Salipiger sp. CCB-MM3: one gene and its partners. The protein of the gene in region 3 interacts with the protein of the main gene of each other region in a pairwise test. Links are inferred from orthologs where the notes say so. Each region holds a gene or a part of one and is shown on either strand. Other genes may lie near its edges. The genes, in order: ybgC, AYJ57_RS14325 and secA.

Region 1 (3,027 bases), 330 kb from region 3 along the record:
CGAGACCGAGATGAAGCGCTTCGATCTGATGATGTCGGTCAACATGCGCGGCACTTTCGCGGTCACCCGCGCCTGCCTGCCGGCGCTGAAGCAGGTGCAGAACCCGCATATCCTGACGCTCTCGCCCCCGCCCTCGCTCGACCCGGCGTGGTACGGGCCGCATGTGGCCTACACGATCTCGAAGATGGGGATGAGCCTGTGCGTGCTCGGCTGGGCCGAAGAGTTCCGCCCGCTTGGCATCGCCGCCAACGCGCTCTGGCCCCGCACGGTCATCGACACGGCGGCGCTGGCCATGCTCGGCGGCGCGGTCCAGCCCAAGAACTGCCGCACGCCGCAGATCGTCGCCGATGCCGCCCATGCCATCCTGACCCGCCCTGCGAAAACCTGCAGCGGCAATTTCTTCATCGACGAGGAGGTGCTGCGCGAAGAGGGCACCGCGGATTTCTCGGGCTATGCCGTCGATCCCGGCGAGCCGCTCTTGCCCGACCTCTTCGTCACCGCCGAAAGCTGAGCCCGCGCTATTGTCCTGTCCCATGTCCCGGAAGACGCCCATGATCCCCAGATTGGCACAGATCGCCTGCATCCTGACCCTCGCCGCCACCCCTGCCCTCGCCGCCGATCCGGTGCTGGGAACATGGCAGACCCAGCCCGGCGACGAAGGGCACTTCGGCTTCGTCACCATGGCCCCCTGCGGCAGCAAGATCTGCGGCACGCTCAGCCGCGCCTTCGACGCGACCGGCAAGCCGATCCCCTCCGACACGGTGGGGCGGCAGATCGTCTGGGACATGCAGCCCGAGGGCGCGGGCAAATACGCCTCCGGGCGTATCTGGGCGCCGGATCGCGACAAGACATATACCTCCAAGATGGAGATCGCGGGCGACCGGCTCAAAGTCTATGGCTGCGTCTTCGGCATCTGTCGCAGCCAGACGTGGAGCAGGGTCAGATAAGAGGCTGGCGCTTGGCTTTGCCGGTAGCTTGGCTTGCGGCCCGCTGAGCTGACCTCAGCGAGAGATCGCCCCGTTCAGTCCAACATCTTAACACTTTGCGGGGGACGTAGCGGGAACGCTTTGATGCGAGGCCTGCTTAAGACGTCGCAGAAGATGAACATCGATGTTGTCCCGAGAGATGGTTTTGCTCACTGCGGGACTCGCGTTTCCAAGCGGGCCGAGCTGATCAGTCGCGCTGCGCCGCAGTCAGGTTGACGTTGGCATGGTACCAATCTGAAGTTCCGGTTCCCTCGCCAACGCCATCCTACCCAAAAGACCGGCAGGCTCTGCCCCGCTCGTTTCGCGCTATTCCCCCGGCGTATTTGTCTAAGAGAAGAAGGACCGGCGGCGCGCTCAATGCACCTGCTGGCGGATCGCGGCGGGCAGGCGCGCGGGCTGGCCTTCGGCGGTGATCGCCACCAGCGTCACCTCGGCGCGGAACAGCGGCTTGCCCGCGCGCTGCACCTCCTGCACCAGTCCCAGCCGCACGCCGGAGACCGATTTCACCTCGGTGCGCACGATGAGATCTTCATCGAAATGCGCCGGAGAGAGATAGTCGGCTTCGAGCCGGCGCACCACGAAGACGATGCCCTCGGCCTCGCGCAGCGCGTTCTGGTCGATGCCGCGCGCACGCACCCAATCCGAGCGGGCGCGTTCGATGTATTTGAGGTAGTTGGCGTGGTAGACGATCCCCGCCATGTCGGTGTCTTCATAGTAGACACGCACCGGAAATTCATGGGCCATGCGCCACTCCTACAGCTTGCGGCGCGACCCTAGTGCGGCTGCGACATCGCCGCAAGCCGTGTCGCATTTCCTTTGCCGCCGCATGGGATTAGCGTGCACGCCATGATGACGATCGCAATTCTCGGCGCGGCGCTCTGCACGGCGCTTCTGCTGCTCTGGCCACGGCTTTCGCGCGCGCCGCTCTGGCGCGCCACGATCACCCCTTTGGCCTCGATCATCGGCAGCGGATTTCTGGTGCTGGGCCCGATCCTCGAGAGCGCCTATGGCATCTGGGCCCCGGCGGTGATGGCGGCGCTCTGCCTTGGCGCGTGGCTGTTTGGTGCCGCCGTCCGGACCAATATCGTGCGCCGCGCAAAGGGACCGCGCAGCGCCGCCGAGGAGCGTCTGGAAACCCTCGCCTCCTGGGCGCTGGCCTTCGCCTATGTGATCTCGGTGGCCTATTACCTCAACCTCTTCGGCGCGTTCGGCACCCGGCTGACGCCGTGGAACGACCCGCTGCACGCCAAGCTGCTGACCACCGCGATGCTGCTGATCGTGCTGGCGGTGGGCTGGACCCGTGGCTTCGGCGCGCTGGAGCGGATGGAGCAGATCGCCGTGGGGCTGAAGCTGGCGATCATCGCCGGGCTTCTGGCCGGGCTGGCGCTTTATTTCGCGGGCAAACTCGAAGACGGCGCGCTGCTGTCCAATCCGCCGGGCGTCTCGGGCTGGGCCGCGCTGAGCCTTGGCTTCGGCCTCATCGTCACGGTGCAGGGATTTGAGACCACACGCTATCTGGGAGCCGAATACACCGCCCCCATCCGCATCCGCGCGATGAAACTGGCGCAGGCGCTCTCGGCGGCGATCTATATGGCCTACATCGGGCTTATCGCCTATGTCTTCGCGCCCGGCACCGGCGATCAGAGCGAGACGGCGATCATCGGACTGATGGGGCTGGTCGCGCCGATCCTGCCGCTGATGCTGACCGCCGCGGCGCTGGCGGCGCAGTTCAGTGCCGCCGTGGCCGACACCGGCGGCGCGGGCGGGCTGGTAGAGGAACTGACCCGGCGCCGCATCCGGGTGCGCAGCGCCTATGCGCTGCTGGTGGCGCTTGGGCTCGTGCTGACCTGGACGCTGGATGTCTTTGAGATCATCGCCTTCGCCAGCCGCGCCTTTGCTCTTTATTATGCGCTGCAAAGCGGCATCGCCGCGCTGGCGGCGCGGGCCGAAGCGCGGCGCGGCACGGCGCTGGCCTTCGAGGCGCTGGCGCTGCTGGGACTGGTGATCGCGGTCTTCGGCGCTCCGGTGGAGTGAGGCGGGG
Region 2 (2,971 bases), on a different replicon or contig from region 3:
TCACACGCCGGTCGGTGTCGGAAAGCCCGAGCGCGGCGAGGCGCTGGGCGGCGCGCTGGCGCAGGGCGGCACGCTCGGCGCGGGGCCGGAAGAGGGCGGTGAGCGCGGCGTTGTCCAGAGCGCCAAGCTCTTCGAACAGCAGGAAGTCCTGAAAGATCATGCCGATGTTCCCGGCGCGGAAGCGCGCGCGGCGCTCTGGGCTCTGCGCAAGCAGGTCGGCCTCGCCCCAGCGCACGGAGCCGGTGGCGCGCTCGAGCAGCCCGGCGATGGCGTAAAGCAGCGTGGATTTGCCAGCGCCGGAGGCACCGCGGATGCCGATCAGCGCCCCCGCCGGGGCAGAGAGGCTGGGCACATCCAGCAAAACACGGTCGCGGGGGCTGCGCACGGTCAGCCCGGAAATCTCGAGAGGGAGGGACATGGCGGCTCAGCCGTAGCTGGCGTCGGTGAGGCGTATCATGCTGAGAAAGCCGGTCTCTGGGTCTTTGTAAGCCCCGAGCTCCAGCACGCCGCTGGTGACGATCTTCACGTTGAAGGGCGTCACATCCACGATGCGCTTGGTGTAGACCGCGACGATGTCATTGGGCCATTCGGCCTCGGTCTCGCAGAAGGGGCAGACCGCCATGGGCATCTTGGTGAGCACGAAAAACCGGCTCTCGGCCTTCAGCGGCGGCGCCATGAACCCCTCGACCGTCAGGCGCTTTCCAGCGCTGGCCTTGGCGAGGTCCGAGAGGCCACGGCCCTTGGCCTGATAGAGCTCGCGCACTTTCAGCGGGTCTTCGGCGGCAGCAGCGGTGGTAATGAAGGGTGTGGCGAGAGCGGAGGCGATGAGCCTGCGGCGGGTCAGCATTGGGGGGTACCTATCGGTCGGAACGGCAGCGGGGGCGGTCTGTGCCGCCCCCGCCCAGCATATCAGATCAGGGTCACTCGGCGGCGACGGCGTGGTTCATCACGTGGAAGATCACGTTCTGCTCGATGGTGCCGTCGAAGAGATGCGCCCAGGGGCCTTTGGCGTAGACGGCGACGTCTTCACCCGAGTGGCTTTCCGACGACTTGGGGATCAGCGCCTGCTGCACATAGTCGAGGTCGGTCGCCTCTTCTTGGGTCACATCGGGGCGCGAGCCGGCGTAGTCGTTGCCTTCCTGTACCAGCACCGAGCCGGCACCGTTGAGGTAGCCCACCACGGTGTAGGGCTTGCCGTCGTCGGCCAGCACCAGTTCGTCCGAGTGCATCTCGCCGGTCTTGGCGACGTCGTAGCACAGACCCTCGATCGGGGTGCCGCGACCGCAATAGCCGTTGAAGGCGATCGAGTGCTCGTGGTCGGCGGTGACGATGATCAGCGTGTCGGCGTCATCGGTCAGCTCGTCGGCCATGGCCACGGCGTCGGCGAAGGCCATGCCGTCGATCATCGTGCGCTTGGCGTTGCCGGCGTGGTTCGCGTGGTCGACGCGGCCCGCTTCGATCTCGAGATAGTAGCCGTTGTCGTTCTTCGACAGATACTCGATCGCCGCCTTGGTCATGTCGGCCAGCGAGGGCTCGTCATCGTCGGCGCGGTCGGCTTCGTATTCCATGTGGCTGTCGTTGAACAGCGCGAGGATCGGGGTCTCGCCGTCGAGGTTGAGGCCGCTGAAGGTCTCGGTGTTCCAAGCGTATTGGGTTCCCTTGCCGGTGGCCTGCTCGATCAGGTTCACGCCATCGGGACGGCGGCCGTTGCCGCCCTCGTCGAGCGTCACATCCTCACCGGCGAAGTAGCGGCGACCGCCGCCCATGGCGAGATCGACGACACCCGCGTCCATCTGGTCGATCAGCTGGGCCGCGATGTCTTTCTGGGCGGTGCAGCCCTCGGGCACTTCGCCTTCCCAGTTGCGGTTGGCGGTCTTGGCATAGACGCCCGCGGGGGTGGCGTGGGTGAGGCGCGCGGTGGAGATCACGCCAACCGATTTGTCCATGCCGGTGACGATCTCGGCGAAGGTGGTCAGTTCGTTGCCTGCCACGGTCGCGCAATCGTCGTGGATCGCGTCGCCGCCGAGGTTGATCAGGTTGAAGCGCTGCTTGACGCCGGTGTTCATCGCGCCCGCGGTGGGGGCCGAGTCCGGGGTCTGAGCGTTGATGTTGTAGGTCTTCACCAGCGCGCTGTGGAAGTCGGGCGTCTCGTAGGGCAGCACGTGCTCTTCGCCCAGTTTGCCTTCTTGCTGACCGGCATAGAGGCGGGTGGCGTAGTTGGTGCCGACGCCATTGCCGTCGGCAACCAGCAGGATGACGTTCTTGGCACGGCCGGTGTTCACTTCGCGGTTGATGATCGCCTGAATGGCGTCCTGACCGGCGGTGAACCAGGCGTCATTGGCCTGCGAGATGTCCTGAGCGCTGGCGGTGCCAGCGGCGAGGATCATGGCGAGAGAGGTGGTGGTGAAGATCGTTTTCACGACTGCGACGCTCCGAAGTTCGGGGGGCAGGGCCCATTGCACGATTGAGGGTGTCTCAGGCCTCAGACCGCATCTGCGTCACGGGTGTGTGATGATTGGATGAAAGAAATGTAAAACGGACTTTGGCGACCGCCATTCGCATGGGGCCGCATGTCTGCTTCGGGCGCAATTTCCGGTCGGCGCGGGGTCTGTATGGCGCCCGGCGCACGTGATCGGAAATGCAAAGTAACGATATAACGTTTCGGCATTCATGTCGAGAAGAGATCTCGAGCCATCGCCTTACTGAAAGAAATACTGCGCGTAGATCGGCGCGCAGCCTGCGCCGAGGGCGCGCGCGTTGGCGCCGACCTGCGCCGCTTCGGGGCGGGGGGGCAGCATGCCACGGGTGTCGAGCCTTTCGAGCGCCTCGCGGGTGCGCGTCACCACCCGGTTGCGCACGTCGGCGGGCATGGCTCCGTCGATCAGCGCCACTTCGAAATCCATCACCGAGCCGATTGAGCGGATCGCATGTGCCAACGCATCGCCGGTGCGGTCCACCCAAGGGCCGATCT
Region 3 (3,463 bases):
TCTTCGATTTGCGCGATCTGCAGGGCGGCGGGCTTTGGGCTGCGCGCATCATGCTGCTGCATGGCAAAGCCGATGCTCAGCGCCGCACCAATGGTCACTGCCGCAAGTCTGTAGGTCTTCATCCGTCCCATTGCGAACTCCCCCGTCACTCTGAACTGCGGCCAGAGACTCGACCGCTCGAACTGATCTGGGAAACAGTCTGTCTTTGAAAAGAGGCGCTGATTGGGCGAAGCCGCGGAGTCATCGGGGCGGGCCCGCGACATATCGCGCGGACCCGCCCCGTTGTTACGTCAGCCGATCTGACCGGTTCAGAGGCTGCCGTGGCAGTGCTTGAACTTCTTGCCCGAGCCACAGGGGCAGGGGTCGTTGCGGCTGGGGTTGCCCCAAGTCGCGGGGTCAGTCTCGTCGAAACCGTCGACCAGCGGCTCATGCGCTTCGGGCGTGGCGGCGTTCTCGCTCGGACCCACGGCCTTGGCCTGCTCGGCGATCTGCTGCTGCTGGGCCTGCTGCGCGGCCATCTGCTGCAGCATCTGCTTTTGCTCGTCCTCGGTCATCGGGCGGACGCGGCCAAGCTGCTCGGTGACGCGCTCGCGCAGCGACTCGAGCATCGACTCGAACAGCTGGAAGGCCTCAGTCTTATACTCGTTGAGCGGGTCGCGCTGCGCGTAGCCGCGGAAGCCCACGACCGAGCGCAGGTGCTCCAGCGTCAGAAGGTGCTCGCGCCATTTTGTGTCGATGGTCTGCAGCAGCACCTGCTTTTCGATCTGGCGCATGGTGTCGGGGCCGAAGGCTTCGGCCTTTTCGGCCATCTGCTTGTCGGTGGCCTCTTCGATACGCTCGCGGATAGTCTCGGCGTCGACGCCCTCTTCCTCGCCCCAAGCGATGACCGGCAGGTCGATGCCCAACTTTTCGATACAGGCGGCATAGAGCCCCTGCATGTCCCACTGGTCGGCATAGGCCTTGGCGGGGGCATAGGTCTCGACCAGCTCGTCGATCACCTCGTGGCGCATGTCCTCGGCGATTTCCGAGAGGTCCTGCGCTTCCATGATCTCCAGACGCTGCGCGAAGATCACCTTACGCTGGTCGTTCATCACGTCGTCGAATTTCAGCAGCTGCTTACGAATGTCGAAGTTGCGGCCCTCGACCTTCGCCTGCGCGCGTTCCAGCGACTTGTTCACCCAAGGGTGGATGATCGCTTCGCCTTCTTTCATGCCCAGCTTCGAGAGCACCTTGTCGAGCCGTTCGGAGCCGAAGATGCGCATCAGGTCGTCTTCGAGCGACAGGTAGAACGAACTGCGGCCCGGGTCGCCCTGACGGCCGGAACGGCCGCGCAGCTGGTTGTCGATGCGGCGGCTTTCGTGGCGCTCGGTGGCCAGAACGAAGAGACCGCCAGCTTCCTTCACCTCGGCCTCGGCCTTGGCGTGCTCGGTCTCGAGCCGCTGGCGGATGTCCTCGGGGTCGGCTTCGGGATCGGCGGCGATGGCCTCCATCACCTGAAACTCGAAATTGCCGCCAAGTTTGATGTCGGTGCCGCGGCCCGCCATGTTGGTCGCGATGGTGATCGCGCCCAGCTTGCCCGCGTCGGCGACGATCTGCGCTTCCTGCTCGTGCTGGCGGGCGTTGAGCACATTGTGCTTCAGTCCGGCCTGCGTCAGCAGCTGCGAGAGCATCTCGGATTTCTCGATCGAGGTGGTGCCGACGAGGACCGGCTGGCCCTTCTCATGCGCCACTTTGATCTCTTCGGTGATCGCGGCGTATTTCTCGCCCGCGGTGCGATAGACTTTGTCGTCGTCATCGATCCGCGCGATCGGGCGGTTGGTCGGCACTTCGACCACGCCGAGCTTGTAGATCTCGGCAAATTCCTCGGCCTCGGTCAGCGCGGTGCCGGTCATGCCCGACAGCCGGTTGTAGAGGCGGAAGTAGTTCTGGAATGTCACGCTGGCGAGGGTGACGTTCTCGGGCTGGATCTGGCAGCCCTCCTTCGCCTCGATCGCCTGATGCAGACCGTCCGACAGACGGCGGCCCGCCATCATCCGGCCAGTGAATTCGTCGATCAGCACCACTTGCCCGTCGCGGACGATATAGTCCTTGTCGCGGGTGTAGAGCTTATGCGCGCGCAGGCCCTGATTGACGTGGTGCACCACGGTGGTGCTTTCCGGGTCATAGAGCGTCTGGCCCTCGGGCAGGATGCCGCGGCGGTGCAGCATGTCCTCGAGCGCCTCGTTGCCTTCATCGGTGAAGGTGACGTTGCGTGTCTTTTCGTCGAGCGTATAGGCGTCGGCGGGCAGTTCGGGGATCAGCCGGTCGATGGCCACATAAAGATCCGAACGGTCCTGCGACGGGCCGGAGATGATCAGCGGCGTGCGGGCCTCGTCGATGAGGATCGAGTCCACCTCGTCGACCACCGCAAAGCCATGGCCGCGCTGCATCATTTGGTCCAGCTCGGACTTCATGTTGTCGCGCAGGTAGTCGAAGCCCAGCTCGTTGTTGGTGGCGTAGGTGATGTCGCAGGCATAGGCCTGCTTCTTCTCGGCCTCGGGCTGCTGCGGGTAGACCACGCCGGTGGTCATGCCGAGCGCGGCAAAGACCTTCGACATCCACTCGGCGTCGCGGCGGGCGAGGTAGTCGTTCACCGTCACCACATGCACGCTCTTGCCCGAGAGGGCGTTGAGATAGGAGGGGAAGGTTGCGACGAGCGTCTTGCCCTCGCCGGTCTTCATCTCGGAGATGTTACCTTGATGCAGGAAGACACCGCCCATCAGCTGCACATCGAAGGCGCGCAGACCAAGCGCCCGCTTGGCCGCCTCGCGGCAGTTGGCGAAGGCTTCGGGCAGCAGTTTGTCGAGGCTTTCGCCCTCGGCGACCCGCTTGCGGAACTCTTCGGTCTTGGCGATCAGACCGGCGTCGTCCAGAGCCTCGAACTCGGGTTCCAGCGCGTTTATTTCTGCGATCAGCGGTCGGGTGGCCTTGATCTTGCGGTCGTTCGGGGTGCCGAACACCTTCCGCGCGAGTTTTCCCATTCCGAGCATGTGGCCTGCCTGTCCTGTCTGACAAAGTCGTGTTCTGCGTGAGGCATCCGCTTGCCCGCCTCGCACTCAACCCATATGACACAGGGGAACGACCGGCCTTGCAGAGCCTTCAGGCGATGTAAGCGGCAGGTTGGTAAGTGTCAACGCCGCCCGGTGGCGGGCGGCCAACAGGAAGGACGCCTAGATGCCCAAAACCCTCACCAAACTGGGCGCGGCTGCGCTCGCCCTCACGTTCGCGCTGCCGCTTCACGCGCAGGAGCAAACCGAGGCGCCGAGTGCCGAGACCGTCGTCGCCACGGTGAATGGCCAGGACATCACGCTGGGCGAGATGCTGATCATCCGCGCCAGCCTGCCCGACCAGTACCAGCAGCTTGGCGATGACGTGCTCTGGAGCGGCATTCTCGACCAGCTCGTGCAGCAAGAAGTGCTGGCGC

The links.
Region 1: the proteins of secA (region 3) and ybgC interact in binary tests that used the Escherichia coli proteins (3 or more experiments, as listed by UniProt). The link is inferred for Salipiger sp. CCB-MM3 from one-to-one orthologs.
Region 2: the proteins of secA (region 3) and AYJ57_RS14325 interact in binary tests that used the Escherichia coli proteins (3 or more experiments, as listed by UniProt). The link is inferred for Salipiger sp. CCB-MM3 from one-to-one orthologs.

The regions. Positions count from the first base shown.
Region 1 is NZ_CP014595.1:2,312,265-2,315,291, reverse strand. Bases 36-2,908 are described here. They hold ybgC (tol-pal system-associated acyl-CoA thioesterase), read right to left. Parts: upstream 1,731-2,908; coding sequence 1,341-1,730; downstream 36-1,340. Other genes in these bases: AYJ57_RS11190 (APC family permease), read left to right, coding at 1,833-2,908; AYJ57_RS11200 (DUF2147 domain-containing protein), read left to right, coding at 552-947; AYJ57_RS11205 (SDR family oxidoreductase), read left to right, coding at 36-511. Also shown: more of AYJ57_RS11205, read left to right, coding at 1-35; more of AYJ57_RS11190, read left to right, coding at 2,909-3,020.
Region 2 is NZ_CP014596.1:86,847-89,817, reverse strand. The notes cover bases 155-2,971. They hold AYJ57_RS14325 (alkaline phosphatase), read right to left. Parts: upstream 2,388-2,971; coding sequence 921-2,387; downstream 155-920. Other genes in these bases: AYJ57_RS14320 (ROK family transcriptional regulator), read right to left, coding at 2,700-2,971; AYJ57_RS14330 (hypothetical protein), read right to left, coding at 425-847; AYJ57_RS14335 (ABC transporter ATP-binding protein), read right to left, coding at 155-418. Outside these bases: more of AYJ57_RS14335, read right to left, coding at 1-154.
Region 3 is NZ_CP014595.1:1,977,611-1,981,073, forward strand. The notes cover bases 109-3,417. They hold secA (preprotein translocase subunit SecA), read right to left. Parts: upstream 3,030-3,417; coding sequence 309-3,029; downstream 109-308. Other genes in these bases: AYJ57_RS09620 (translocase), read right to left, coding at 109-131; AYJ57_RS09630 (peptidylprolyl isomerase), read left to right, coding at 3,214-3,417. Outside these bases: more of AYJ57_RS09620, read right to left, coding at 1-108; more of AYJ57_RS09630, read left to right, coding at 3,418-3,463. UniProt on the Escherichia coli protein: Required for protein export, interacts with the SecYEG preprotein conducting channel.